Regions from separate parts of the Massilia sp. BAP21 genome, predicted to be linked through region 2. Evidence: predicted binding sites of a transcription regulator. Region 2 holds the regulator's gene; each other region holds the start of a gene.
The links. The regulator sigma-54, encoded in region 2, starts transcription at its own class of promoters, with help from an activator protein. The targets are predictions, from matches to a motif close to TGGCANGNAANCTGCTTT.
Positions count from the first base shown of each region.

Region 1: adh (aldehyde dehydrogenase) is a predicted target of sigma-54. The motif match lies at 2,960-2,977, and genes of this name have one in related genera.
Region 3: pepA (flocculation-associated PEP-CTERM protein PepA) is a predicted target of sigma-54. The motif match lies at 1,826-1,843, and genes of this name have one in related genera.
Region 4: ACWYRN_RS14375 (PEP-CTERM sorting domain-containing protein) is a predicted target of sigma-54. The motif match lies at 3,500-3,517, and genes of this name have one in related genera.

Region 1 covers NZ_CM173596.1:1,640,423-1,647,526, reverse strand. Annotated here, with positions in the region: gene ACWYRN_RS07200 (TonB-dependent receptor) at 1-635, shown strand, start outside; gene ACWYRN_RS07195 (TonB-dependent receptor family protein) at 743-2,896, opposite strand; gene adh (aldehyde dehydrogenase) at 3,139-4,659, shown strand; gene ACWYRN_RS07185 (DUF779 domain-containing protein) at 4,676-5,155, shown strand; gene ACWYRN_RS07180 (S-(hydroxymethyl)glutathione dehydrogenase/class III alcohol dehydrogenase) at 5,181-6,287, shown strand; gene gfa (S-(hydroxymethyl)glutathione synthase) at 6,316-6,912, shown strand; gene ACWYRN_RS07170 (hypothetical protein) at 6,994-7,104, shown strand, end outside.
Region 2 covers NZ_CM173596.1:1,387,854-1,394,957, forward strand. Annotated here, with positions in the region: gene ACWYRN_RS06070 (enoyl-CoA hydratase/isomerase family protein) at 1-732, opposite strand, end outside; gene hpf (ribosome hibernation-promoting factor, HPF/YfiA family) at 861-1,214, opposite strand; gene ACWYRN_RS06080 (RNA polymerase factor sigma-54) at 1,276-2,760, opposite strand; gene lptB (LPS export ABC transporter ATP-binding protein) at 2,808-3,563, opposite strand; gene lptA (lipopolysaccharide transport periplasmic protein LptA) at 3,569-4,132, opposite strand; gene lptC (LPS export ABC transporter periplasmic protein LptC) at 4,175-4,771, opposite strand; gene ACWYRN_RS06100 (KdsC family phosphatase) at 4,786-5,319, opposite strand; gene ACWYRN_RS06105 (KpsF/GutQ family sugar-phosphate isomerase) at 5,319-6,341, opposite strand; gene ACWYRN_RS06110 (monovalent cation:proton antiporter family protein) at 6,426-7,104, shown strand, end outside.
Region 3 covers NZ_CM173596.1:3,146,386-3,153,489, forward strand. Annotated here, with positions in the region: gene ACWYRN_RS13805 (mechanosensitive ion channel family protein) at 1-259, shown strand, start outside; gene ACWYRN_RS13810 (DesA family fatty acid desaturase) at 487-1,656, shown strand; gene pepA (flocculation-associated PEP-CTERM protein PepA) at 1,890-2,759, shown strand; gene rpmG (50S ribosomal protein L33) at 2,901-3,071, opposite strand; gene rpmB (50S ribosomal protein L28) at 3,083-3,319, opposite strand; gene ACWYRN_RS13830 (hypothetical protein) at 3,611-4,054, shown strand; gene radC (RadC family protein) at 4,090-4,761, opposite strand; gene ACWYRN_RS13840 (RDD family protein) at 4,909-5,376, opposite strand; gene ACWYRN_RS13845 (hypothetical protein) at 5,482-5,634, opposite strand; gene ACWYRN_RS13850 (FKBP-type peptidyl-prolyl cis-trans isomerase) at 5,748-6,203, shown strand; gene ispH (4-hydroxy-3-methylbut-2-enyl diphosphate reductase) at 6,215-7,104, shown strand, end outside.
Region 4 covers NZ_CM173596.1:3,267,112-3,274,215, reverse strand. Annotated here, with positions in the region: gene fliR (flagellar biosynthetic protein FliR) at 1-744, shown strand, start outside; gene ACWYRN_RS14380 (sensor domain-containing protein) at 1,000-3,387, shown strand; gene ACWYRN_RS14375 (PEP-CTERM sorting domain-containing protein) at 3,564-4,226, shown strand; gene flgL (flagellar hook-associated protein FlgL) at 4,214-5,437, opposite strand; gene flgK (flagellar hook-associated protein FlgK) at 5,463-7,104, opposite strand, start outside.

The DNA of each region.
Region 1 (7,104 bases), 250 kb from region 2:
ACCGCGACGACATCCTCTTCCTCAGCTCGCCATCGCGCCAGGGTTACTTCGCCAATTTCGAGCGCACCCGCCACCAGGGCCTGGACGCCACCGTCGCCCGGCAGTTCGGACCTGTCAATGTGCATTTCGCCTACAGCTACCTGGAAGCCGTGTACGACGCCGACGGCGAACTGTTCACCGGTGCGCGCAACGTCGAGGTGGAACGCGGCATGCGCCTGGCCGGCCTGCCGCGTCACAGCGGCAAGCTGTCGCTGGACTGGGACGCCAGTCCGCAGCTGCGCTTCGGTGCCGACCTGCAGGCGGCCAGCAGCCTGCTCAGCCAGGGCAACGAGGATGGCCTGATCGAAGATCCAGAGGAGGGCGAAGAACCCGAGCGCGCCGACTGGCGCGTGCGCGGTTATGCCTTGGTGAACCTGCGCGCCAGCTACCGGCCGGCGCCGAACTGGGAAATTTTTGCCCGCATCAGCAATGTCTTCGACCGCCGCTACGAAACCTATGGCGCGGTGGCGCCCGATTTGTTCCCGAACGGCCAGGTATTGCGTCCGCACGAAGGCGAGGTTGAACCCGGGCACACGCGCTTCGTGGCGCCCGGCGCGCCGCGTACCTTCGTTGCCGGCCTGCGCTATACATTCTGAAACGCCAGACGCCGGCCGGTACGATACAAGCGGCCGGCCGTTTCAGAATGCGTATTTAAAACGCGCAGTCAGAACACATATCGGGAACCCGTATTCAGACTGCCCGCTCAGAACGTGTACTCGGCGCTGACGCCCGCCATCCACTGGCGCCCGGTGCCGGCTTCATAATAGCGGCGGTTGGTATCACCCACGATCACCGAACCGACATAGCTGCGGTCGAACAAATTGTTCACCCGCAGGAATTGCCTGAAGCGCCAGCGGTCGATCGATTGCCGCGCCTGGATGCGCGCGTTCACCACCGCATACCCCGGCGCGGCCCGCTCCAGATTGGTGTCTTCCGCATAGATCTTGCTCGAAGCGACGGTCTCAAGCGCTGCGCTGAGGCGGCCGTTTGGCTCCGTCCAGGCCAGCTCGGCATAGCCATTCGCCCGCGGCACGCCCGGCAAGCGCCTGCCGGCGCCCACGCTGCCGAATCCGGTCTCATAAGTGGCCCGCAGCAGCGTCACCGAAGCGCGCGCACTGAAACCGGCACCCAGCGACGACTCCAGCGATACCTCCGCGCCGCGCCGCAAGGTCGAGCTGGCGTTGCGGTAACTGGTGCGTCCGCCGCCGGCAGTGTCGACCACCATCTCGTCCTCGGTACGTGCCTGGAACAGGGCGGCGTTGATGCGCGTGTCATCGCCCATTTGCGCCTTGGCGCCCAGCTCCAGGTGCTTGCTGCGCGCCGGCGCAAGGTTGAAATTGAAACCGCCGCCGCTCGAATAGAACAGTTCGTTCAGGGTTGGCGTCTCGAAGCCGCGCGCCGCACTGGCGTACACGTTTAATTTATCCGACACCTTGTACAGCGCCCCCAGCACCGGCGTTACGCGGCTGTAGTCGACGGACCCGCTATCGTTGCCATTGGCCAGGAAACGGTCGTCCACGTCCACCTTCAGGCTGCTGCGGCGCAGGCCCGCCGTCAGCACCCAGGGGCCGCCGGCCCACTCGGTCTGCACGTAGGGGTCGAGGTTCGACAGCTTGTCCTTTTCGTTGCGGCGCAAGGCGCCCTTGACCCCTAACTGGCTGCCGACAAAGTTTTCGTAACCCTGGCGGTCGTCGACCGAACGGCCGTATTCGATGCCGGCCGTGGTGCTGAGCTTGCCACCGGCCAGCTCGCGTACCGTCATCCACTGGAGCTCGAGGCCATAAAAGTCGCGGTCGAAATCGACCACGCCGCCGGAATGGGTGGGCGGCGCCTGGAAAGCACGCGAGAACGCCTGGTACTGGATCACCTGCCGCTTGCCCACATACGCCATGACGCGCAATCGGTCCGCGCCGAAACGCTGTTCAAAGGCCGCGCCGCCCTGCTGGTGGTCGATGCTCTTGCGCGTGTCGTAGCGCTCGGCCAGGGTACGGTTCGGCACCTGGGTATCGGTGGCGTCGATCTCGCCGGCGCGCGGGTTGCGCTGGAAAGTGTTCCAGGTCACGCCCAGTGGGTCCTGGGTATCGTCCTGGGTCAGGCTGCTGGCGGTAATCGTCAGGCGGCTGGTCGCGCTCGGGCGAGTGGTCAGCTTGGCAAAGCCCTGGTCGCGCCGCGCCGCACTGTGCTCGCGGTAGCCATCGGTGCCGAAGCGCGAGGCATCGACCACGTAGCCGATCCCGCCTGCCTCGCCCTGCGCATTCAGGTCGACTTTATAAGTGCCGTCGCTGCCGCCCGACACCGTGGTCTCGACGGTCGGCCGGCCCTGGCCATCGCGCGTGAACAGCTGCACCACGCCGCCCGAGTGATTGCCGTACAGGGCGGAAAACGGTCCGCGCAGCACCTCGATGCGTTCGGCCATGTCGAGGTTGAAGGTGGCCGCCTGGCCCTGGCCGTCCGGCATCGAAGCCGGAATCCCGTCGGCAATCAGGCGCACCCCGCGCACCCCGAAGGCTGAGCGGGCGCCGAAGCCGCGCGAGGAAATCTGCAAGTCCTGGGCATAGTTCTGGCGGTTCAGCACCACCAGTCCCGGCACCGCCACCAGCGCCTCCGACGCATTCACGCGCAGCTGGGCATTGCCGATGCGCGTGGCGTCGACCACGTCGATGGCGGCCGGGAAATCGTAGCTGTCGTGCTCGATGCGGCTGCCGGTAACCACCACCACCGGTACCGGCGCTGCATCAGACGCAGCTGCGGGCGAGGGCGCGCCGGCCATTGCCGGCGTACCCATGCCGCCTGCAAACAGGGTGCTGCCCGCACACAGCAGGGCAAGCGGCTTGCGCCGCAGGGAAAGCTGGACCATGCATGTCTCCATATTCTGTGCAGTTGACGAAGCAATATCTCTGCCAGGCCGCCAGGACCTGAATGGCACGGCCCTTGCATAGCCTTGGCTCTGCACACGCCACGTGCTGTCCGCCCGGTACTTGCCTGAGCAAACGGCGCAGCACCTGTTCCAGATTAGGACAGCCGGCGTGGCACTGTTTCAGATCTGGACGGCCATACCGATCCAGCCGGGGACCCAATACAAACCAGAAAGAGGACGACATGAATCTCGCGGACATCAGCAAACTCGGCGTTGCCAATCCCTTCAAGCAGCGTTACGACAACTACATCGGCGGCAAGTTCGTAGCGCCGGTGAAGGGCGAGTATTTTCCCAACCTGACGCCGATTACCGGCCAGCCCTTCTGCGAAGTCGCACGCTCCGGTGCCGAGGACATCGAACTCGCACTCGACGCCGCCCACGCCGCGAAAGCTGCCTGGGGCAAGACCTCGCCCGCCGAACGCGCCGGCATCCTGAACCGCATCGCCGACCGCATGGAACAGAACCTGTCGCTGCTCGCCACCGCCGAGACCATCGACAACGGCAAGCCGATCCGCGAATCCACCGCCGCCGACATCCCGCTGGCGATCGACCATTTCCGCTACTTCGCCGGCTGCATCCGTTCCCAGGAGGGTTCGATCGCCCAGATCGACGACGAAACCTATGCCTACCACTTCCACGAACCGCTGGGCGTGGTTGGCCAGATCATTCCCTGGAACTTCCCGATCCTGATGGCGGTCTGGAAGCTGGCGCCGGCGCTGGCGGCCGGCAATTGCGTGGTGCTCAAACCGGCCGAGCAGACCCCGGCCTCGATCATGGTGCTGGTCGAGCTGATCGCCGACCTGCTGCCGCCGGGCGTGCTGAACGTGGTGAATGGCTTCGGCCTGGAAGCGGGCAAGCCGCTGGCCTCGAACAAGCGCATCGCCAAGATCGCCTTTACCGGCGAAACCACGACCGGCCGCCTGATCATGGGCTATGCCGCGCAAAACCTGATTCCGGTCACGCTCGAGCTGGGCGGCAAGTCGCCAAACATTTTCTTCGAAGACGTGATGGATGCCGATGACGCGTTCTTCGACAAGTGCCTGGAAGGCTTTGCCATGTTCGCGCTGAACCAGGGGGAAGTCTGCACCTGCCCGTCGCGCGTGCTGATCCAGGAATCGATCTACGACAAGTTCATCGACCGCGCCCTGGCGCGCGTGGCCGCCATCAAGCAGGGTAACCCGCTGGATGCGACGACCATGCTCGGCGCCCAGGCCTCGCAGGAGCAGCTGGAAAAGATCCTGTCCTACCTCGACATCGGCAAGCAGGAAGGCGCCGAGGTGCTGGCCGGCGGCGAGCGCAACACCCTGCAGGGCGACATGAAGGAAGGCTATTTCGTGAAGCCGACCGTGTTCAAGGGCCACAACAAGATGCGCATCTTCCAGGAGGAGATCTTCGGGCCGGTGGTGGCGGTGACGACCTTCCGCGACGAAGCCGACGCCCTGGCGATTGCCAACGACACCCTGTACGGCCTGGGTGCCGGGCTGTGGACGCGCGACGGCAGCCGCGCCTTCCGCGTCGGCCGTGCGATCCAGGCTGGGCGCGTCTGGACCAACTGCTACCACCTGTATCCGGCGCACGCGGCCTTCGGCGGCTACAAGCAGTCGGGTATTGGCCGCGAAAACCACAAGATGATGCTCGACCATTACCAGCAGACCAAGAACCTGCTGGTGAGTTATAGCCCGAAGGCCTTGGGCTTCTTCTGAGCGGAGCGGGGCGGCCATGGACAGTGCGGACGAATTGAACAGCGGCCTGAGCGGCGGCGCGGGCAGCGGCCCGGACGCTAGCCCGGACAGTGGCTTGCACAGCGCCGAGCCAAGTGCCGCGCCCGGGCGCGTGGTCGCCACCGCCGCCGCGCTGGGCTTGATCGAGCAACTGCGCCAGCGCCATGGCCCGCTGATGTTCTTCCAGTCCGGCGGCTGCTGCGACGGCAGCGCGCCGATGTGCTACCCGGCCGGCGAATTCAGCGTCAGCGACACCGACGTGCGCCTCGGCGAGCTGGGCGGCGCGCCGTTCTACATGGGCGCCGAGCAGTTCGCCTACTGGGAGCACACCCAGCTGATCATCGACGTGGTCGCCGGCAACGGCGGCATGTTCTCGCTCGATAACGGCACCGGGCAGCGCTTCCTCACGCGTTCGCGCCTGTTCAGCGACGCCGAACTGGCGCAGTTGCCCGCTCCCGTCACCGGACCGGGCGCCTGACGACACACACCACAGCAAGGACACCATGAAAACGAAAGCAGCCATCGCCTGGAAAGCGGGAGAACCGCTCTCCATTGCCGAGGTCGACCTGGAAGGCCCGCGCGCCGGCGAAGTCCTGGTCGAGATCAAGGCCACCGGCATTTGCCATACCGATTACTACACCCTGTCCGGCGCCGACCCGGAAGGCATCTTCCCCGCCATCCTCGGGCACGAGGGCGCCGGCATCGTGCTCGACACCGGCCCCGGCGTCACCTCGGTCAAGCGCGACGACCACGTGATTCCCCTGTACACGCCGGAATGCCGGCAGTGCAAGTTTTGCCTTTCGCGCAGGACCAATCTATGCCAGGCGATCCGCGCGACCCAGGGCCGTGGCCTGATGCCCGACGCCACCTCGCGCTTTTCCATCGACGGCCAGCAATTGTTCCACTACATGGGCACTTCGACCTTCTCCAACTACATCGTCGTGCCCGAGATCGCGCTGGCGAAGATCCGCGAAGATGCGCCTTTCGACAAGGCCTGCTACATCGGCTGCGGCGTCACCACCGGCGTCGGCGCCGTGGTGTTCTCGGCCAAGGTGCAGGCCGGCGCCAACGTGGTCGTGTTCGGCCTGGGCGGCATCGGCCTGAACGTGATCCAGGGCGCGCGCATGGTCGGCGCCGACAAGATCATCGGCATCGACCTGAATCCCGGCCGGGCCGAGATCGCGCGCAAGTTCGGCATGACCCACTTCGTCAATCCGGGCGAGGTGCCGAACATCGTCGACCACATCGTGCAACTGACCGACGGCGGCGCCGACTTCAGCTTCGAATGCATCGGCAATACCACCGTGATGCGCCAGGCGCTCGAATGCACCCATAAAGGCTGGGGCCAGTCCTTCATCATCGGCGTCGCTGCGGCCGGGCAGGAAATTTCTACACGCCCGTTCCAGCTGGTCACCGGGCGCGAATGGAAAGGCTCGGCCTTTGGCGGCGCGCGCGGACGCACCGACGTGCCGAAGATCGTCGACTGGTACATGGACGGCAAGATCAACATCGACGACCTGATCACCCACACCTTGCCGCTCGAACGCATCAACGAGGGCTTCGAGCTGATGAAGAGCGGGCAGTCGATCCGCTCGGTGGTGCTGTATTGAGGGAGCAATCAACCATGGAGACGCAATCATGAGCGACACAGACATGAATACCGCAGTCAAGATCCATCCCGCCGTCGACAACGGCATCCCCCCTGCCACGCCCGGCTTTGCCGGCGGCACCCTGACCTGCCTGTGCACCAGCAATCCCGTCACGGTGGAGTTGACCAGCCAGGTGGCGCACAACCACGTGTGCGGCTGCACCAAGTGCTGGAAACCAGACGGCTCGCTGTTCTCGCAGGTGGCCGTGGTCGGCAAGGACAAGGTGAAGGTGACGGCCAACGAAGACAAGCTGCAGGTGGTCGACGAGAGCGCCACCATCCAGCGCCACGCCTGTCGCGATTGCGGCGTGCACATGTACGGGCGCATCGAGAACACCGGCCACGCTTTCTACGGGCTCGACTTCGTGCACACCGAGCTGTCGAAGGAAAAGGGCTGGTCGCCGCCCGAGTTCGCCGCCTTCGTGTCCTCGATCATCGAGTCCGGCGCGCGTCCGGAAAACATGGGCGCCGTGCGTGCGCGCCTGAACGAGATCGGCCTGCCGCCCTACGACGCGCTGTCGCCGCCGCTGATGGATGCGATCTCGACCCACGTCGCCAAGCAACGCGGCGTGCTGCAGGACGCGTAGGCGAGGACAAGCAAGAAGCAGCAACGCACGCCGGCGCACCAGCGCGGGCGTGCCGACCTGCCGGATACCGGAGACACACGAATGAAACGATTGTTCCTGCTGCTGTTGCCGGCGCTGCTGGCCCTACCCATGGCGCCATCGCTGGCAACACCCCCGGCAGCGCAAGCCAACGACTATCCCACCAGCGGACGC
Region 2 (7,104 bases):
CGCGCCGAAGTGCGCGTCGATGGTGGCGCGTTGCGCCTGCAGTTCGCTCTCCCCTGCTTGATCGGCGAAGCCGGAGGCAAACGCACGGATCGCATCCGGCAACTGCGCACCGGGCGTGGCGTCGATCAGTTCGTTCAAGGCTTGCAATTGCGCACCTGGCACGAACACGTCCGCCAGCCCGACATACAGCGCATCGGCCGCGCCGATCGTCAGCCCGGTCAGGCCGAGATAGTTACCCAGCTGCCCAGGCGCATGCGACAGGAAGTGACTGCCGCCCACGTCCGGGAACAGGCCGATGTTCACTTCAGGCATCGCCATTTTCGTGCGGTCGGTCACGATGCGCAGGCCGGTGTCCGGACCGCCCTGGGCAATGCCCATGCCGCCGCCCATCACCACGCCATCCATGATCGCGATATACGGTTTCGGATAGAAGTGGATCAGGTGGTTCAGCGCGTATTCTTCGGTGAAGAAGTCTTCCAGCAGCGCGCTGCCACCCGTCGGCGTGGCATGGCCGGCCTCGTGGAAGAAGCGGATGTCGCCGCCCGCGCACAGGGCCTTTTCGCTACTGCTGGTGATGACCACGGCGTCGACCGACGCATCGTCGCGCCAGGTTAGCAGGGTGTCGGTCAGGCGCCGCACCATGTCCAGCGATAGGGAGTTCAAGGCTTTCGGGCGGTCGAGGGTGATCGTACCGGTGCCGTTGGCGATGCGGGTCTGGACGTGGTCGGTCATGGTCTGGAATGGTCGAAAAAACATCCATTCTACCCAAGACCCGTGGCGGCGGGGTATTGACGAGGGGGAGATAACAATGAAAAGGGCGCCCAGCGGGCGCCCTCGTTCAGACGGTGCTGGCCGGCCTGTCAGGCTGCGGCTGCCTCTCCGCCTTCAGGGAGACGCTTGAGTGCGTCGCGACTATGACTCTTGAGCATGTCCTTGTACTTCATCACTTGCCGGTCCAGCCTGTCCATCAACAGATCGATCGCAGCGTACAAATCTTGCGCCACACTTTCCACGTGCACGGTCTTGCCAGAGACGCGCAAGTTGATCTCGGCCTTCTGCCTTTTTTCTTTTTCGGTAAGATTGTCGATCGCGAGGATCACGTGGGAATCGATCACTTGATCGAAGTGGCGGGTAATGCGCTCAAGCTTGTTTTGTACGTATTCACGAATGGCGGGAGTAACGTCGAGGTGGTGACCGCTGATAGTGAGATTCATACACACTCCTTTGAAGAGGTGGCGGCTGCCGCGCCGCGCAGGAAGCGCGAGGGTGCCGCCGTTACAAGGATTTGCGGAGACTGACTGGAGGAATTTTCAGTGCCTCACGGTATTTGGCAACCGTGCGGCGTGCGATGACCATTCCTTGTTCACCGAGCATTTCCGCGATCTTGCTGTCGGATAATGGGTTCCTGGGGTCTTCTGCTCCTGTCAGTTGCGCGATGAGAGCCCGGATCGCCGTCGAAGATGCTTCGCCCCCCGCTTCGGTGGCGACGTGGCTTCCGAAGAAATACTTCAGCTCAAACATGCCGTGCGGGGTCAGCATGAATTTCTGCGTGGTTACGCGAGAGATTGTGCTCTCGTGTAGGCCTAGTGTATCAGCTATCTCGCGAAGCACAAGGGGCCGCATGGCAACCGCGCCATGGCTGAAAAAGTTGCGCTGGCGCTCCACAATTGCCTCGGAAACACGCAGGATGGTATCGAAGCGCTGGCGCATGTTCTTGATCAGCCACTTCGCTTCCTGCAGCTGCGCGCTCATCTGCCCTTCGCCTTTCCCGCCCTTCAGCAAGGCCGCGTACATGTGGTTCACGCGCAGGCGCGGCATCACTTCGTGGTTCAGGGTCACACCCCAGCCGCTCTTCGTTTTCCGGACAATAACGTCCGGAACCACATAGTCCGAGGTGCTCGATGCGAACGCGGCACCGGGGTGCGGATGGCACTGGCGGATCACGGCCTGCGCTTCGCGCAGGTCTTCGTCGTCGCAGTCGAGCGCCTTTTTCAGCTTGTTGAATTCGCGCTGCGCGAACCAGGTCAGATACCCTTCGACGATCTTTAGTGCCGTGCGCCGCGTCACCAGCGGCACGCCGGGCATGCGGCGGATCTGCAGCGCCAGGCATTCGGCCGCGCTGCGCGCACCGACGCCCACCGGATCGAGACTTTGAATCAGCGCCAGCGCGCAGCGCAGTTCGTCCATCTCGACCTCGAGTTCCTGCGGCAGGCGCGCGTGGATCTCGTCGAGCTGTTCTTCCAGGTAGCCATTGTCGTCGATGGCGTCGATCACCAGCTCGGCCAGGGCGCGGTCGCGCAGGTTCAGGTTGGTCACGCGCACCTGTTCCGACAGGTGTTCGCGCAGCGTGATGCCGCCGGCTTCCAGCTGCGGGCGGCCGTCCTCGTCTTCGCCGTTGCCCGAGGCCCGGCCGCTGTCGCCCCAGTCGCTGTCGGATCCACCCGGCTCGCCGTGTTCATGGTCGCCGCCGCCGTCGAGTCCTTCGGGCGCGTCGGCGCTGGCCGGCGCGCTTTCCTCGTTCGATGGCGCGGCCGGTGCCTCGCCCTGCGCGGGTGCGCTGTTGATGGCGCCGTCGGCCAGCAGGCGCACCGAGCGGTCGAGCGGATCGTCGAGCCGCTCCAGCAAGGGATTGTCGGACAGGATCTGCTCGATTTCCTGGTGCAGTTCGAGCGTGGACAACTGCAGCAGGCGGATCGATTGCTGGAGCTGCGGCGTCAGGGCCAGGTGCTGCGATGTCCGGAGTTGCAGGGATTGTTTCATCGATTCTTACTGTTCAACTGCGGTTCAAAGCGGTGTCGTTACCTCGATTACATGCGGAAGTGCTCGCCCAGGTAGACGCGGCGCACCGACTCGTCGGCGATGATGTCGTCGGGGCGGCCCGAGGCCAGTACGGCGCCCTGGTTGATGATGTAGGCGCGGTCGCAGATGCCGAGGGTTTCGCGCACGTTGTGATCGGTGATCAGGACGCCGATGCCGCGCTCCTTCAGGAATCGCACGATGCGCTGGATCTCGATCACGGCGATCGGGTCGACGCCGGCAAACGGTTCGTCGAGCAGCACGAAGCGCGGGTTGGTGGCCAGCGCGCGCGCGATCTCCACGCGGCGCCGCTCGCCGCCCGACAGCGACAGGGCCGGGTTCTCGCGCAGCTTCTCGATCTGCAGTTCGGCCAGCAGCGAATCAAGGCGCTCGTTGATGGCGTCCTTCGAGAGCGACTTGCCGTTGTCGTCGCGCTGCAGTTCCAGCACGGCGCGGATGTTGTCCTCGACCGTCAGCTTGCGGAACACCGAGGCTTCCTGCGGCAGGTAGGACAGGCCCAGCACCGCGCGCCGGTGGATCGGCAGGCTGGAGATGTCGGTGCCGTTGATCTCGATGGCGCCGGCGTCCGACGGTACCAGGCCGACGATCATGTAGAACGAGGTGGTCTTGCCGGCGCCGTTCGGGCCGAGCAGGCCAACGACCTCGCCGCAGCCCACTTCCAGCGACACGTCGCGCACCACCAGGCGCTTGCCGTAACTTTTCTGCAGCCCCCGCACGACCAGGGTGCTGCCTGCGCTTGCTCCCATCATGCTCATTTCCCCGCCGGCGCTGGTGCCGCTGCGGGCGTGGTCCTGCGCGGCGCGATGATCAGGGTGCCGCGTCCGCCGCCCACCTTGCTTTCGCCGCTGGCGTCGTTGCGCACGGCCGCCACTTCCTTGCGGTTGTCGTAGGAGATGAAGGGGCCGTTCAGTTCATTCGTCAGGCGCCCGTCTTCCAGCTCGCGCACGGTCGCTTTCGAGAACAGCTTCACCAGTTCCTGGCGTTCGTCGTACTCGATGCGTTCGGCCTGGCCTTCGATCCACAAATTGTTGCCGCCGTCGCGCTTCTGGCGGAAGGTGGCCACGTGCCCCGGGCCCGAGGTGAGCGTGATGCTCATGTAGCCTTCCGGCGTTTCCTTGACCAGCGCGCGGTCCGACTTCATGGTGAGCGTGCCACGCGTGAGGACGACGTTGCCGGTCAGGATGCGGGTCTGGGTGACTTCGTCGAAGTCGGCCGAATCGAAATTGACGACGGCCTCCTTCAGCGAGTCGGCACGTTCGGCCAGGGCCGACAGCGACAGCAGCGAGAGGACGGCGGCGGCGAGGATGTTTTTCATATTGATGGCTGGTTCCTAGATTTTTTGGGGTCAGCGGCGGGGTCAGGGCTGGCGCGGCGGATACACGATCTGGCCGCGGCCGAGGTGCAGCTTCTGGGTCGGGTTCTCGGCCACCAGGCCGACGCTCTTCACCGTCGAGGCGCCCAGCGTCATGTCGACCGGACGGTCGGTCTTGACGATCTCCTCGTCGGCCAGCACGGTCAGCGCATCGGTGCGTGCGCGCAGCCCTTCCGAGCCTGGCGTGGCCGGGCGCACGATATCGACGTTGTCCATCAGTTCGACCCGGTTTTCCTGGTGGTGGATCTGGGCGCGGTCGGCATGCATGGTCATGCGCGGGCGGCCCGGCGCCATGCTCTCGACCACCGGTTTACTTACTTCCGAGACGTCGGTCACCGGATGGTGGGCCAGGCGCGCGCCCGACACCACGTAGCGCGGCTGGCCGGTTGGCGTCATGCGCACGAAGCTGAAGTTCTCGACGATGTAGTCGGGTTCGTTCCCGGCATTCCCGGCGCTGGCGTCGTCGTCGCCCTGCATCGCCTGCAGCAGCCAGAAGCTGCCAAAGGCGAAGAACACGGCGGTGAGCATCAGCGCCAGCAGGCGCCAGCGGTGCGAGGTACGGCGGTTCTGGAGGATTGCCATGCGTTTAACAGGATTCAGGCGAAATACGGCGCGAGCGCCTGTTCGTAGGTGCCCTGGGCGCGCATCACCAGGTCGCAGACTTCGCGCACGGCGCCGCGCCCACCCGGCGCCTTGGTGACGTAATGCGCGCGGTACTGCACTTCCGGGTGCCCGCTCGGCACGGTGACGGCGAAGCCTACCTTGCTCAGCAGCGGCATGTCGATCACGTCGTCGCCGATGTAGCCGCACTCCTCGGCCGTGACGCCGGTTTGCGCCAGCAGCTCGGCAAAGGCCACGCGCTTGTCGTGGAAGCCCTGCCAGACGTGGTTGATGCCCAGGTCCTTGGCGCGCGCGTTGACGATCGGCGACTTGCGCGCGCTGATGATGGCGGTCTGCACGCCGGTCTTTTGCAGCAGCTGGATGCCCAGGCCGTCCAGGACGTTGAAGGTCTTCGTGACTTCGCCGTCCGGGCCGTAGGTCAGGCTGCCGTCGGTCAGGATGCCGTCGACGTCGAAGATCATGACCTTGATGCGCGCGGCGCGCTGGGTATGTGCGAGAGGAGTCACCATCAGATTACCTTTGCGCGGGTCAGGTCGTGGATGTGCAGGGCGCCGACCAGCTTGCCCTCGCCATCGACCACCAGCATCTGGTTGATGCGGAATTCTTCCATGATCGCCACCGCGTCCACGGCCAGCTGTTCCGGCTGCACAGTGCGCGGGTTGGCATGCATGACGTCGCGGATGACGATGTTCGAGAAGTCCTGCACGCGCTCGATCAGGCGGCGCAAGTCGCCGTCGGTGAACACGCCGATCGGACGCTGTTCGGCATCGACGACCGCGGTCATGCCCATGCCCTTCTGGCTCACTTCCAGCAGGGCCTGGGCCAGCGGCGCGTCAGGCGATACGGCAGGCACGGCCTCGCCGCTGCGCATCACGTCGCGCACGTGGGTCAGCAGGCGCCGGCCGAGGGCGCCGCCCGGGTGCGAGCGTGCGAAGTCTTCTTCGCGGAAGCCACGGGCGTCGAGCAGGGCCACGGCCAGGGCGTCGCCCAGGGCCAGCGTGACGGTGGTGCTGGCGGTGGGCGCCAGGTTCATCGGGCAGGCTTCTTTCGCCACCGAGATGTCGAGGTGCACGTCGCTTAGTTGCGCCAGGCGCGATTGCGGCTTGCCGGTCATGGCGATCAGGGGCGTGCCCATGCGCTTGACGACCGGCAGGATGTCCATCAGCTCCGAGGATTCGCCGGAATTCGAAATGGCGATGAAGACGTCCTGCGCCGTCACCATGCCGAGGTCGCCGTGGGCGGCTTCGCCCGGGTGCACGAACATGGCCGGGGTGCCGGTCGAGGCCAGGGTGGCGGCGATCTTGCGCGCGATATGGCCGGACTTGCCCATGCCCGACACCACCACGCGGCCGGTGCAGGCGTACAGCACGGCCACGGCGCGCACCAGGGAATCGTCGGCGTCGAGGCGGTCGTGCAGGGCCCTGACGGCGTCGGCTTCGATGGCGAGGGTCTCGCGGGCCAGGGCCATTACCCGGCGCGATGCGTTCTCGTCAAAACTGTTCTGCATTGTTTTTTCATCGGTTACACTCATTCCAGAAGTATAAACGAATTGCGTAAGCAAAAAACTTGCCAGACGTATCGAACAACGCACATCGCGACAAAAACATATTTACGCATGGCATCCGGACTCGAACTGACCCTCCTCCTGCTCGGCAGCGCGGTGCTGGGCGTGGTGGCCTTCCGCTCGCTGCACCTGCCGCCCATGCTGGGCTACCTCGCCGTCGGCGTGCTGATCGGCCCGCACGCCCTGGGCCTGGCCGCCGAAACCGCCTCCACCCACGCGCTGGCCGAATTCGGCGTCGTGTTCCTGATGTTCTCGATCGGGCTGGAATTCTCGCTGGCCCAGCTGCGCGCGATGCGGCGCATCGTGTTCGGGCTCGGCATGGCGCAGGTGGTGCTGACGATCGTCGCCGCCATGCTCGGCACCCTGCTGTTCTCGATGTGGATGCCATCGCTGGCCATCAGCTGGCAGGCGTCGTTTGCCCTGGGCGGGGCGCTGGCCATGTCCTCGACCGCCATCGTCGTCAAATTGCTCACCGAGCGCCTGGAACTGGAAAGCGAGCATGGACGGCGCATCATCGGCATCCTGCTGTTCCAGGACCTGGCCGTGGTGCCGCTCCTGATCCTGATTCCCTCGCTGGCCAGGAACCCGGAAGACCTGGCCGCCACCCTGGCCTGGGCCGGCGTGAAGGCGGCGCTGGTGCTGGCGCTGCTGCTGTTCTTCGGCCAGAAGCTGATGCGCAGCTGGTTCACGATCGTGGCCAAGCGCCGTTCGCAGGAGCTGTTCATGCTGA
Region 3 (7,104 bases), 1.8 Mb from region 2:
GAACGCGGTGATGACGCTGCTGGCGCGCCAGGCCGACGAGGTCGAGCGCGTGGTGGCCGAGCCGGCGCCTTCAGTGCAACTGAACGCTTTCGGGCCGCATGGCTACGAGCTTGAACTCGGCTTCTCGATCGTCGATCCGGAGAAGGGCAGCGGGGGTGTGATCTCGGCCGTGAACCGGAACATCTATGCGCTGGTGCATGCCGGCGCCATCCGTCTCGGCCTGCCACCGCAGAATCCGCCTCCAGCGCAACAGACCTAATGCATATTCACTAACAGGATGGCGCACGTTAGGTAAAGAAGCGCATTTATATGCGTTGTTCGTGCCGTGCGTCATGAGAAAGTGCGTAGAATGCGGGGTTGTTTGGCCGGCGCGTGCGCGCTGCCTCGCGCGACTGCCTCACAGAAAGATCGGCGCGCAGTACAGTCTGACCTTAACTTGGAGCAGTAATGACCTTTAGCAATATCCTGCATTCTGTGCTGGAATTCATGACCACCGGCCTCGTCGGCCTGAGTCCCTGGGAAGTCGTGATCTACACGCTGGTGGTGACGCACATCACCATCGCCGGCGTCACCATCTACCTGCACCGTCACCAGGCGCACCGCGCCCTGGAATTGCATGCGATCCCGAGCCACTTCTTCCGCTTCTGGCTGTGGATGACCACGGGCCAGGTGACCAAGGAATGGGCCGCCATCCACCGCAAGCACCACGCCAAGTGCGATACCGAGGAAGATCCGCACAGCCCGCAAACCCGCGGCATCAAGAAAGTGCTGCTGGAAGGCGCGGAGCTGTATCGCGCCGAGAGCAAGAACAAGGAAACGCTGGAAAAATACGGTCACGGCACGCCGGACGACTGGATCGAGCGCAATCTCTACACCCGGTATAGCTGGGCCGGCGTCTCGGCGCTACTGGTCATTAATTTCGTGCTCTTCGGCGTGATCGGCATCACCATCTGGGCCATCCAGATGCTGTGGATTCCGATTACCGCGGCCGGCATCATCAATGGCCTGGGCCACTGGTGGGGCTACCGCAACTACGATTGCAACGATGCGGCCACCAACATCTTCCCGTGGGGCATCCTGATCGGTGGCGAAGAGCTGCACAACAACCACCATACCTATGCCACCTCGGCCAAGCTGTCGAGCAAGTGGTATGAAATCGACCTCGGCTGGGCCTACATCCGCGCTATGGAAATGGTTGGGTTGGCAAAGGTGAAGAAAGTCGCACCGAAGCCGAAGCTGGCCAAGGACAAGGTTGTTGCCGACCTGGAAACCCTGCAGTCGGTGATCACCAACCGCTACGATGTGATGGCCAAGTACGCCAAGTCGGTCAAGCACGCCTTCCACGAGGAATTCGAGCACCTGAAGCACAAGGCCGAGCTGGAAGCGCGCTTCCTGAAATCGTCGCGCAAGCTGCTGCAGCGCGAGCCGGGCAAGCTGGAACTGTCGCAAAAAGCCCAGCTGATCGAGCTGTTCAAGCACAGCAAGGCGCTGGAGACCATGCACCAGATGCGTGTGGAACTCGGCGCCATCTGGGAGCGTTCGCATTCGACCCGCGACCAGCTGCTGCAGCAACTGCAAGACTGGTGCACGCGTGCCGAAGCCTCGGGCATCAAGTCGCTGCAGGAGTTCTCGATGCGCCTGCGTAGCTACGCATAAACGCCTTTCTGCGTTATCGACAACGGCTCCTGCGGGAGCCGTTGTTATTTATTTTGTAGCCACGGTGCGTATGCAATCTGCGTGCATACTGTCGAGTTTCTTTACAACCGCTGTGATTGGGACAGACAGGATTCCTACAAGTAATTGATTCCAATCGTAAATATATTTATGGCACAGGACTTGCTTCTCATTTCGTATTCGCAAAACCGATTTCCATCGATAAAGAGCTAATTATGAAATTTCTGAACAAGCTAGCCTGCACCGCTGCCTTGGCCCTGTCATTTGCCAATGCCAATGCTGCCGTCAATAGCGCAGTCATGAACGACTGGGTCTTCAATCCGAATGGCGGCGGTTTTGCCAGTGGCCACAAGATCAACGAATACCTGGATGTGAACGGCAATGCCTTCATCCAGCTGACTCCGAACGGCACGGGTTCCTTCACGTTCGTCGAGCACGCTGTTTTCAACATCACGCAAGCCGACAGCAAAGCCGCGCTGTTCCCGGTGAAGTATGCAGGCGGCAATATCAGCGCCGTCTTCCAGGCCTCCGGTACCGGCACCTTCAATGGCGCCTTTGCGTTTACCGGCGGTACCATCACGATGTACCAGAACCCGGTCGACGGGGAATATGGCTCGACCGCGGGCGTCTATGGGGCCAACCTGGGCACCGAAATCGCCAAGTTCAATGTGCTGGCCGGCGGTGGCGGCCTGGTGGATGCAAGCGGCCGGCCAACCGGGAATGGCCAGGTCAGTGTGCTGGCGTCGGCCGACGTCGGTGCCATCAAGGCCGGGTATTTCTTCGACGGCAAAGGCAAAGACCTGTCGACCGAGTCCATCCTGTCGTTCGCTTTCACCAATGCCAACAATGTGGCCAGGCCGGACGCGGTCCTGGTGAGCGAACTGGTCTGCGAATTCTCCGGCTTCAAGGGCAAGGGCTGTACCAAGGGTACCTACGCCAACAAGCCAGGCGAATACTTCCTGTTCTCGAACAATGGCCAGTTCAAGCTGGCGACCGAAGTACCGGAGCCGGGTTCGCTGGCCCTGTTCGGCATTGCCATGCTGGGCGCCGGCGTCGTGGCCCGCAAGCGCGCCAACAAGGCATAAGCGCTCTACAAGCGTTCAGGAAGAAGAGCGGGCTTGCCCGCTCTTTTTTTCGCCCGTAGCCTTACCCGCAGCGGGCGCAACGGGCAACAAAAAAGCCGCACACTTGCGTGGGCGGCTTTTCTTGTACTGAACCAGGATCGATTACTTGATCTTGGTTTCCTTGTACGGAACGTGCTTGCGTGCTTTCGGGTCGAACTTGATGATTTCCATCTTCGCCGGCATCGTGCGCTTGTTCTTGGTGGTGGTGTAGAAGTGACCAGTACCTGCGGTCGATTCCAGCTTGATTTTGTCGCGGCCAGTTTTTGCCATGATAGCTCCCCTAATTAGACTTTTTCGCCACGAGCGCGCATGTCGGCCAGAACGGCGTCGATGCCCAGCTTGTCGATAACGCGCAGGCCGGCGTTCGACAAACGCAGCGAGACCCAACGGTTTTCGGATTCGACGTAGATGCGACGGTTCTGCAGGTTAGGCAGGAAACGGCGTTTCGTTTTGTTGTTTGCGTGGGAGACGTTGTTGCCAACCATAACTCCCTTGCCAGTAACTTGGCAGACACGTGCCATAGCGCACTCCTTAAGAATAAACTTCCGAATTCGGAAAAACGAGAGTATAGCGTGAAAACCATCGCGGAATCAATCACTTGCGAAAAACAATGGTGTCTTGATTGCTCCATCAGATTTAACAATTGTAAAAACAGGGCTAGCGCCTTGTTTTCATGCGGTTAACTGAACAGTGAGGCCGTAGCTACCAACGATGCTCGCTGTCGATTGCCAACAACATGGCTTGTGTTTCCAAAACGCAAAATGTTAAAGTAATGCCACTTTTAAATTCCTTTTTGATAAAGAAAGCGGCGTATGCGCATCCTTCCGAGTCTGTTCCTGGGTCTGGCATTTTTCACTTCCCAGGCCGCCATGGCCAATCCTGCCACCAACCAGCTCGGCGAATGCCTGAAGAGCAGTACCAACGGCAAGGATCGTACGGACTTGGCGCGCTGGATCTTTATCTCGATGTCGGCCCATCCGGAAATGAACAAGCTCACCACGGTCACCCCGGCCACCCGTAACGATGCCGACAGGGGCATGGCCCAATTGGTGACCCGCCTGCTGACCGAGAATTGCACCGAACAAACGCGCGCAGTCATGCAGGCCGAAGGCAGCCAGGGCATGCTCTCCGCTTTCCGTTCGCTGGGCGAAGTGGCGATGATGGAATTGATGTCGAATGCCGAGGTGTCCGCCACGATCAGCGGCTACACGAAGTTCCTCGACCAGGGCAAGTTCGAGGCGCTGCTGCGCAAGTAACGCGGATGTGAAGTGACGGCGGTAGTGCACAGCCGTCACAGCTGCCCGTGTTCGGCAAACGAATGTACCTGGGTCCCGGCCACCACGAAATGGTCGAGCACGCGCACATCGATCAGGGCCAGTGCCTGGACCAGGGCATGGGTCAGGCTGAGGTCGGCCTCGCTGGGCGCGCATTCGCCCGACGGGTGGTTGTGGGCCAGCATGACGCCGGCGGCATTCCGGCGCAGGGCCGCCTTGACCACTTCGCGCGGGTAGACGCTGGTATGCGTCAGCGTACCGCGAAACATTTCCTGTGCATCGATGAGGCGGTTCTTGACGTCGACGAACAGCACCACGAAGGATTCGTAGGCCTGCAGTCCGAACTTGCCGCGCAGGTAGTTCTTCACCACATCCGGCGAGCACAGGGCCTGGCGGAAGAGTTGCTCGGCAATCGCCCGGCGCGACAGTTCCATCACCGCCTGCAGCTGGGCATACTTGGCCATGCCCAGGCCATTCACCTCTGAAAACTCCTGCGGCGTGGCATGCAGCAGGCGCTGCAGCGAACCGAAGTGTTCGAGCATGTGCTGGCCGAGTTCCACGGCGTTGCACCCGCGTACACCCACGCGCAGGAAGATCGCCAGCAGTTCCGCATTCGACAGCGCTACCGCGCCTTCGCGCGCCAGCCGTTCGCGCGGCCGGTCCTGTTCCGGCCAGTCGTTGATACCCATGTTGCTCCTTGTACCATGAAGGAAGGGGAGGCGGCCGGCGCCCGCCGCGGCAGGGCGGGGGGCTGCACGACTCGCCGCCACGCATTATGGGCAGCGTGCAAAAGGCGGTGCTGATCTGACGCTGATGTCGGCGACGTGCGTCGCGATTCAGGGCTGGCGCGTGAACGACACGGGCTGCGTCGTTTGCTTGCGCCGGATCACGACCGTACCGGCCAGCTTGTCGTGCCATCCCTGTTTTTTCGGATCAATGGCCACCCACAGCAGGCCCAGGCCAAGCGGGATGGTCGAGACGTAATAGCCGAGATACCGTCCGATCGACTGGCCGGCCGTGGGCTTCGCGCCAGTCCTGGCATCCACCACCTGCGTGGAGAGCAGCATCTTGCCCGGGGTGGCGCCGCGCGCGATCCAGAAGGCGATGACCGCAATCGCAGGCAATACATAGGAAATGAGGAAGTCGGCCGGACCCTGGATAAAGCGTTCGCTCACCCAGTAATCGCGGCCATACACGGCCAGTAACAAGGGGATGGTGATGAACACGGCCAGGATGGAATCGATCACGGCCGCGGCAACGCGAATCCAGAATCCTGCATATTCATAGTGCGTTTCATCGACCATTACCCAGCTCCGGAAAGGCGGCCAGGCGGCCGCGCGGAGCAACGGTAGCATCAGGCATGGCAGGGCGCAATATGCGTACTGCGCCCTGTCGATGGAACGGTGTCCTCAGCCGGCGGGTTCGTTCAAGGGCTTCTCGAAACGCACCTGCTCCGACATCCCCGCTTTGCGCCGCACGACCACGGTATCGGCAAGCTTGCCGTGCCAGCTCTGCTTGCGGGCATCGAATACGACCCAGAGGTAGCCGAGAAAACAGGGCAAGGTACCTCGCGCGGCGCATTTGCTGCCGAAAAAAGCAGCGCCCGGCGGCGGGAAGGGCGGCAGTGCCTTACAATAGCGCCTTGTCCGTCATCGTGTCCGTCACTTCCAAGAACATGTCCAACGCTTCCCCGGCCGTCGTTACCGAATCGGCTTACCTGACCCTGCATTACCGTCTTTCCAGCGCCGATGGTACCGACATCGTCACCACCTTCGGCACCAATCCCGCGACCCTGATGCTGGGCCAGAACCAGCTGGCGCCTTTCCTCGAAGAACGCCTGCTCGGCATGGCGGAAGGCGAGCACAAGACCTTTACCCTGAGCGCCGCGGATGCCTTTGGCGAGCGCAACCCGGAGCTGATCCAGTGGGTGTCGAAAGCCACGCTAGACGAAAACTCGGTGCCGGACGCCGACTACAAGGCGGGCGACCTGGTCGACTTCGCCGCGCCCGGCGGCGGCCGCTTTGCCGGCATGCTGCGCGAAATGGGTGAGGATGCCGCGCTGTTCGACTTCAACCACCCGCTGGCCGGCCAGTCCCTGCAATTCGAAGTAAAACTGCTGTCGGTCCTGTAAAAGGAAAAGTTATGGAAAACGAGATTCTGCTTGCCCAGCCGCGCGGCTTTTGCGCCGGCGTCGACCGTGCCATCGAGATCGTCGAACGCGCCCTGTCGCAGTTCGGCGCGCCCATCTACGTGCGCCACGAAATCGTCCACAACGCCTATGTCGTGGCCGATCTGCGCAACAAGGGCGCCATCTTCATCGAAGAGCTCGACGATGTCCCGGCCGGCAACACCCTGGTGTTCTCGGCCCATGGCGTGTCGAAAGCGGTGCGTGCCGAAGCCGAGTCGCGCGGCCTGAAGATTTTCGATGCTACCTGTCCGCTGGTGACCAAGGTGCACGTGGAAGTGTCGAAGATGCGCAAGCAGGGCGCCGAGATCATCATGATCGGCCACGACGGCCACCCGGAAGTCGAGGGCACCATGGGCCAGGCCGAAGAGGGCATGCACCTGGTCGAAACCGTCGATGACGTGGAAAAGCTGCAGGTCGCCAATCCGGAAGCGCTGGCCTATGTCTCGCAGACCACGCTGTCGGTGGACGACACCCTGGAAATCATCGCCGCCCTGAAGCGCCGCTTCCCGAACATCATCGAGCCGAAGAAGGGCGACATCTGCTACGCCACCACCAACCGCCAAGAAGCCGTGAAGTTCATGGCACCGCAGGTGGAGGTCGTGGTCGTGGTCGGCAGCCCGAACAGCTCGAACTCGAACCGCCTGCGCGAAGTGGCCGAGAAGATGGGCACGCCGGCCTACATGGTCGACGACGCTACCAAGATCGAAGCGTCCTGGATCGAAGGCAAGAAGCGCATCGGCGTCACGGCCGGCGCCTCGGCGCCCGAGGTGCTGGTGCAGGCCGTCATCGACCGCCTGAAGGCCCTTGGTGCGGCCAGCGTACGCGCGCTCGAGGGCGTGGAAGA
Region 4 (7,104 bases), 1.9 Mb from region 2:
GCCCCGGTGTTCGGCCATACCAGCGTGCCGGTGTCGGCAAAGGTGGTGCTCGGGGTGCTGCTTGCGCTGGTGATCGCACCCACGGTGCCGGCCCTGCCCGCCCTCGATCCGATGTCGTACGCCGGCCTGCTGATCCTGGTGCAGGAGCTGCTGATCGGGCTGGCGATGGGCTTTTCCATGCGCCTGGTCTTCGCCGCGTTCGAGTATGCGGGGGAACTGGCCAGTTCCACCATGGGTCTCGGTTTCGCTTCCTTCTTCGACCCCTCCACCCATGGCCGCTCGGCGGCGATCAGCCAGTTCATGTCGATGGTCGCGACCATGGCTTTCCTCGCCGTGAACGCGCACCTGGTGCTGCTGGCGGCCCTGTCCGAAAGCTTTGCCAGCCTGCCGATCTCGGCCACGCCCCTGTCGCTGGCGGCACCGCTGGAACTGGTGCGCCTGGGCTCGCGCATCTTTTCGGCAGGGCTGCAGTTGGCGCTACCGATCATCGCCGCGATCCTGATTGTCAACGTCGCGCTCGGCATCCTGACCCGGGCGGCGCCGCAGCTGAACATTTTCGGGATCGGCTTCCCGGTTACGCTCGGGGTCGGGCTCCTGACCCTGAGCCTGAGCCTGCCCTACCTGGGTACGCCGATCGTCAACCTGTTCAACGAGGGAATCGAGGCTGGGCGGCGGCTCGCGCGGACCGCCGCCGACCGCCCCCCGGGGCCTGCGCCGGCAACCGGGCCGCGGGCGCTGCCTTAGCCGTCGAGCCCATGCTTACACAGGACCAGCCATCGCACGCGACAGGCACAGGCTGGCGCGCCTGCCTGTGACGTGCAGACCCTCGATACCGACCGTGTGCAGGACAGCGGGGCCTGCCATTCCGACACGGCTGCTTGATTGTCCGTCCGCACGCCAGAAACATGTCCGCGCGCACACCTGATCAAAGCGGTATCATGGACTGTAAATACATGGTAAGCGCCGCACTGCACCTGCGCGGCGGTCCAGGAGAATCGCTTGAATCTCTCACCCCTGCCCCTTGCCGTCTTCGTGGTCGACGCCGCCGGCGTCATCACGAGCTGGAACCGGGCCTGCGAAATGCTCGCTGGCTACACAGCGTCGGACATCCGCCACCAGACCCTGGACCGCGTGGTCGAGTTCGACGACGATGGCGCCGGCGGCGGCGTGTCGATGGCGGCGCGCGCCGATGCCGAATCGGTCGGCTTCCTGCTGTGCGCCAACGGCCACCGCCTGCCGATCCGCGTGACGGTGGCGCCGCAATCCTACGATCCGGGCCAGCCCGGCGCCTACAGCGTGATCGTCATTCCGCGCAACGGCCATAGCCCGCCGCGCTATTCGCTGATCCAGGACTTGCCGGTGGCCGACATCATCGAAGGCCTGCCCTGCGTGTTCTATGTGATCGACCAGAGCGGCCACCTGCTGCTGTGGAACCACCAGCTTGAAGAAGCGCTGGAAATGTCGAGCGAGGAGCTGCCGACGAGTAACGTCAAGTTCTTCTTCGACGAAAAAGAGCGGCCCATGATCGTGCAAAAGATCCTGGACGCGTTCGACTACGGCAGTTCCTCGCACGAAGCCGAACTGATCAGCAAGCACGGCAAGCGCACCACCTTCCTGTTCCATTGCGCGCGCACCAGCCTGGGCAGCCTGCCCTGCGTATTCGGCACCGGGCTCGACATCGAGGCACGCAAGCGCACCGAGCAGGGGCTGCGGGTGCGCGAGCGCGCGATGTTCTCGAGCGTGAACGCGATCCTGATCACCTGCTGCGAAGGCGGCGACAACAAGATCGAATACGTCAACCCCGCCTTCGAGCAGATTACCGGCTACACGCTGGCGGAAATCAAGGGCCGCAACCCGCGCTTCATGCGCATCGAAGGCTGCGACGTGTCGGAACACAGGCGCATCCACGATGCGCTCGTGCACAAGGAAAGCGTGCGCTCGGTGCTGCGCAACGTACGCAAGAACGGCGAAGTGTTCTGGAACGACCTGCGCATCGACCCGGTGACGAACATCGATGGCGAGGTGACGCATTTCGTGGCGGTGATCAACGACATCACCGAAGCGCGCTATTACGAGCGCCGCCTGCACCACCTGGCCCACCACGACCCGCTCACCGGCCTGGCCAACCGCACCCTGCTGCAAGACCAGCTGAAGCAGGCGATCGACCATGCGCTGGAATATGGGGTGCTGGGTGCGCTGGCCTTTCTCGACCTCGACAACTTCAAGCACATCAACGACAACTTCGGCCACGAAGCCGGCGACGTGGTGCTGCAAGAAATTGCCAGCCGCCTGAAAGCGAACGTGCGCGAACACGACACGGTCGCGCGCGTCGGCGGCGACGAGTTCGTGCTGGTGATCAACGACCAGCCCAGCGCCGAGCATGTGGCCGACCTGGTCGAGCGCATCCGCCGCAGCGTGCGCGCGCCGATCGACGTGGCCGGCCGCGAAATCGTGCCCGGCACCAGCATCGGCGTCAGCCTGTTCCCGCTCGACGGTGACAGCGTCGACCGCGTGATACGCGCCGCCGATGCCGCCATGTACCACGCCAAGGCCCTGGGCAAGAACAATGCCCAGTTCTATACGGCGGAGCTGAACCAGATCGTGCACCAGCACCTGATGCTGGAGGCAAGCCTGAGCCGCGCCATCCGCAACGACGAACTGATGCTCGGCTACCAGCCGAAGGTGGACCTGCGCACCGGCAAGGTGGTCGGGGCCGAAGCCCTGGTGCGCTGGCGCCATCCCGAACAAGGCATGATTTCCCCAGACGAATTCATTCCCGTAGCCGAGGAAACCGGCCTCATCGTGCCGCTGGGCGAGTGGGTGATCGCCGAGGCATGCGGCGCCCTGAAAGCCTTGCGCGCGCTCGGCATCGACGACTTCGTGATTTCGGTGAATTTGTCGGCGCGGCAGTTACGCCAGCGCCAGTTTGCACGCCACCTGGCCGAGGTGCTGAAGCGCCACGGGGTCGACCCGCACATGCTGGAACTGGAAGTGACGGAAAGCCAGCTGATGGACCGGCCAGCCGAGGCGACGGAGGCGCTGGCCGAACTGAAGACGCTGGGCGTGCGCCTGTCGATCGACGACTTCGGCACCGGTTATTCGAGCCTGAGCCGCCTGCAGAAATTCCCGGTCGACTTCATCAAGATCGACCGGTCCTTCCTGGGCGGCGGCCTGCACGACGGCCATGCCGTGATCACGCGCGCCATCATCGCGCTCGGCCACAACCTGAAAATGAAGGTCATTGCCGAAGGTGTGGAAACCTTCGAGCAGCTCGCGTTCCTGCGTGCCCATCATTGCGACCAGATGCAGGGCTATTACTTCAGCGCCGCGCTGTCGCAAGAAAAATTGCAAGAAATGGTATGCAATGACGACAGATTGCCATCGTAAATACAGTTGGCATATCGAAAATTTTAATTCTTTGTCGAAATTCTTTACACTGTGTAACTTTAAAAAAGCGACAAAGAATCTAAGTTTCTGAATTTACAAGATAATTTCCAGTTGGCACGATGTTTGCCTAACAGGTAAGGAAGTCCTTTTCGATACCTGTACCAACTGGAGAAATAATGAAAGCAATGATCAAGCGCGCCCTTCCTGCCCTGCTGCTCGCCGCTGCGGCTTCCGCCAATGCAAGTGTTATTGAGCTAGGATCGGTCGACAAGAACTACGGCAGCGCGAACGGCAATGTCAACCCGAATACCGGCATACGCAAGCCTTGCGACAAAGTGACGGGCAACGCAGTCACCGTCAAGGATACGGCGTCGGGCTGCACCAAGTTCAACGACGAATTCGATTTCAGCACGATCGATTACAAAAGCATCGACAGCTTCGACCTGACGTTAAGCTTCAGCAATACCAATGACTTCTTCAGCCTCGGCAAGACGAAAACCTATGAAAACTGGTTCGTGGGCGTTGGCGACCAGGCCGATCATGTTTCGAGCAACCTGATGAGCATGACCAAAAGCAACACTGTCATCAGCCAGACCTTCCACATCGACGCTGCCAGCCACGCTGATGTGTTCTCGAACATCGCCAGCAGCGGCAAGTTCTACCTGTCGTTCTACGACGAATCGTGGGTTGTGAGCGACTTCACCCTGCGCAGCGCCAGCCTGCGACTCAACGGCTCGAACATCGCTGCCGACGTGCCGGAACCATCGAGCCTGGCCCTGTTCGGCGTGGCGATGCTGGGCGCCGCTTACGCTCGCCGCCGCCGCAATCAGCTGATGTAATTGAACAGCGACAGCCCCGACATGGTCTTGAACGACACCTGGGCTGCCTGCAAGGTTGACTGCTGGGTCGAGAAATCCGAAATGGCCTTGACCACGTCGAGGTCCTGCAGCTTCGAGAGGGTCGATGCGTACTGGACGCCCAGGTCGGCGCCGGCGCTCTCGAGGTAGTCCACTTCCTTCATCCGCGAACCGACCGAGGCCCGCGCCGACAGGATATTGTCGAGCGCGGAGCCGAGGTTTTCACCGGCCACCGTCAGCTTGTTGGTCAGTGCCGCGCGGCCGGCTTCGTCGTCGGTCGACGTGCGCAAGGCCGTCACCAGGTTCGACAGCGTCGCGAACACCGACTCCTTTTGCGACGGCTTGACCTCGAAGCTGTCGCCGTCGGCAGGGCTGCCCTTGACGTCGAAGGACACCGCACCAACGGTGATCTTCTGGCCCTCGATATAGGGTTTGCCGCTGACCAGCTGCTCCGGCGGATCGGTCGTATTGTCGGTCACGGTATAGGTGGTCGCGGCCGGCGTTCCGGTTTGCTGGAACGACAGCGTGTACGCATGACCATTGAGCAGCGAAGGATCGACCACCGACCCGCTGGTGGCCACCGCCGAGCCTTTGTTGCCCGCGGCCATGACGGTCTGGTAGCTGCCGTTGCCGGTACGTGCGCCTTCGAACACCGCATTGCCGGTCTCGCTGATGGCCAGGGTGCGCGAGGCGCCCACTTGCAGCATGCGCTGGCCCTGGTCGCCCTGGTAGTCCGCGCCGCCCTCGACCTCGACGAACGGTACCGTGGTGCTGCGGTAGCCGGAAAACAGATAATGGCCGCTACCGTCGGTACTGTTCGCCACACCCAGCAGATCCTGCATGCGCGCCTCGATTTCGCCGGCGATCTTCTCGCGGTCGCTCTTGTTGAGCGCGCCATTGCCGGCCTGCACCAGCAAGGTTTGCACATCCATCACCCGGTTGCCGCCTTCGTTCAGCGCCTGCTCCACCAGGGCCAGGGCGCTGTTGGCGCTGTTGCGGTTGGTGGCGTACTGGGTGTTGAGCGACTGCGACTGCGTCACCTCGAGCGCGCGCGCCGCAGCGATCGGGTCGTCGGCCGCGGTCAGGATGCGCGTATTGGCCGACAGCTGGTTTTGCGTCCTCGCCAGTTGCGACTGCAGCGAGTTGAGCTGATTCGTGGCGTTTTCATAGATGGTTCGGGTACTGATGCGCATGGTGTGCTCCGCTTGCGTTCCGGGTTCAGCGTGCGATCGACAGCAAGGTGTCGAAGATGCTGGTGGCAATCTGCATCACCTTGCCGGCGGCCTGGTAAGCCTGCTGGTACTTCATCAGGTTCGCCGCTTCCTCGTCCAGGTTGACACCTGAAACATTCTCGGCCGAGGCCTGCACTTCCTTGAACAGCGCCTCGCTCGCGCTCGCGCTGACCTGCACTTCGCGCGTCTTGTTGCCGACCGAGCTGACGGTCTGGGCAAATGCCGACTGGAACGTGGCACTGCCATTATTCAGGATGTTTTTCGTTTGCAGCCCGGCCAGCGCCAGCATGTTGCGGGTATCGGCGCTGGCGCCGGTGTTGGCAGCGATACTGAAGCTGTCGGTATCCATGGGTGCGCCCGACAGCTTCACGCTCACGCCATTGAAGCTGTAGGTCGCGCCGGCCTTGAACGCGATATTGCCGTCGGCATCGGGCTCGGCCGCCTTGCCATCGACGGTCACCGCGGCCGGATCGGGAAATCCGGACAGCATGCCGCCGGTGTAGCTCAGCGTCACGGGCAGCGCCGGTGGCGCCGCGAAATAGCCGGCGTCGACGCTACCGGCGCTGATCTGGCCGCTTCCCTTGTTCGACTGCGGAACCGCGGTCGCCAGCGGCGCGGCGGCGGCGATCTGGCTCACGTCCGACAGCGCCAGCTGCAGGCTCGACGCACCGTTGGCGCTCGGGCGCACCAGGTAGCTGTCGCCGGCGATCGGGGTGCCGGAAAAATGGAAATCCACGCCGTCCTTGCTGAAGGTCGTGCCGTTCGCATCATAGGGATCGACCTTGGTGCGCTCCTTGTCGGACAGGCGCGTGACGTAGAAGCTGCTGCCGTCCGTCTCCACCCGGTAGTCGCTGTCGGTAAGCAGCGCCGGGTCGGCGATGGCGGCATCGACAGCCGCCGTGGCCGGCCGCACGTTGGTCACGGCCGCCGCCACGTAGGCCTGGCCCGTCCTGAAAAAATCCTGGCCCTGTGCACGCGCCGGATCGATTCCGAGCTTGTGCTGGTCATTGAAGCTGGTCGCCAGGCCGATCGCCAGGCGGCCGACCGCGTTCTGCACGCGGTCCAGCGTGTTCGTGCGGAACTCCAGCAAGGCGCCGAGCTCGCCGCCGGCCAGCGCATTTTCCGGCAAGGCCACCGTCTTGTCGCCGGTAACATAGCCTACCGTCACGCGCGACAAGTCGGTCGGCGACTTCAACGCCGCCAGCTGGAACGACTGCTGGCCCATGACGAGCGGCTGGCCATTGCCGATCGAGACGTTCAGGGCATTGTTGTTCCCGACCGTGACGGTCGCCTTGACGTGCTGGTTCAGCTCCGTCACCAGCTGGTCGCGCTGGTCGAGCATGTCGTTCGGCTGCCTGCCTGTGCCATAACCGGCGATCTTGTTGTTCAGGTCTGCGATTTGCCGGGCATAGGAATTGATCAGGGTGACGTTCGATTCGATCTGCGTATTGACGCCGGCATCAATTTCCTCGAGGCGCATGTCAATCTGCTGGAAGGTGCCGGCCAGCGAGGCGCCTGCCGACAGCAGCGACTGGCGCGACGCTGCCGACCCGCCGTTGGCACTGACGTCCTGCACTGCCGCAAAGAAGTTCTGCATCGCCGGTGACAGGCCCGAGGTGGTATTCGAC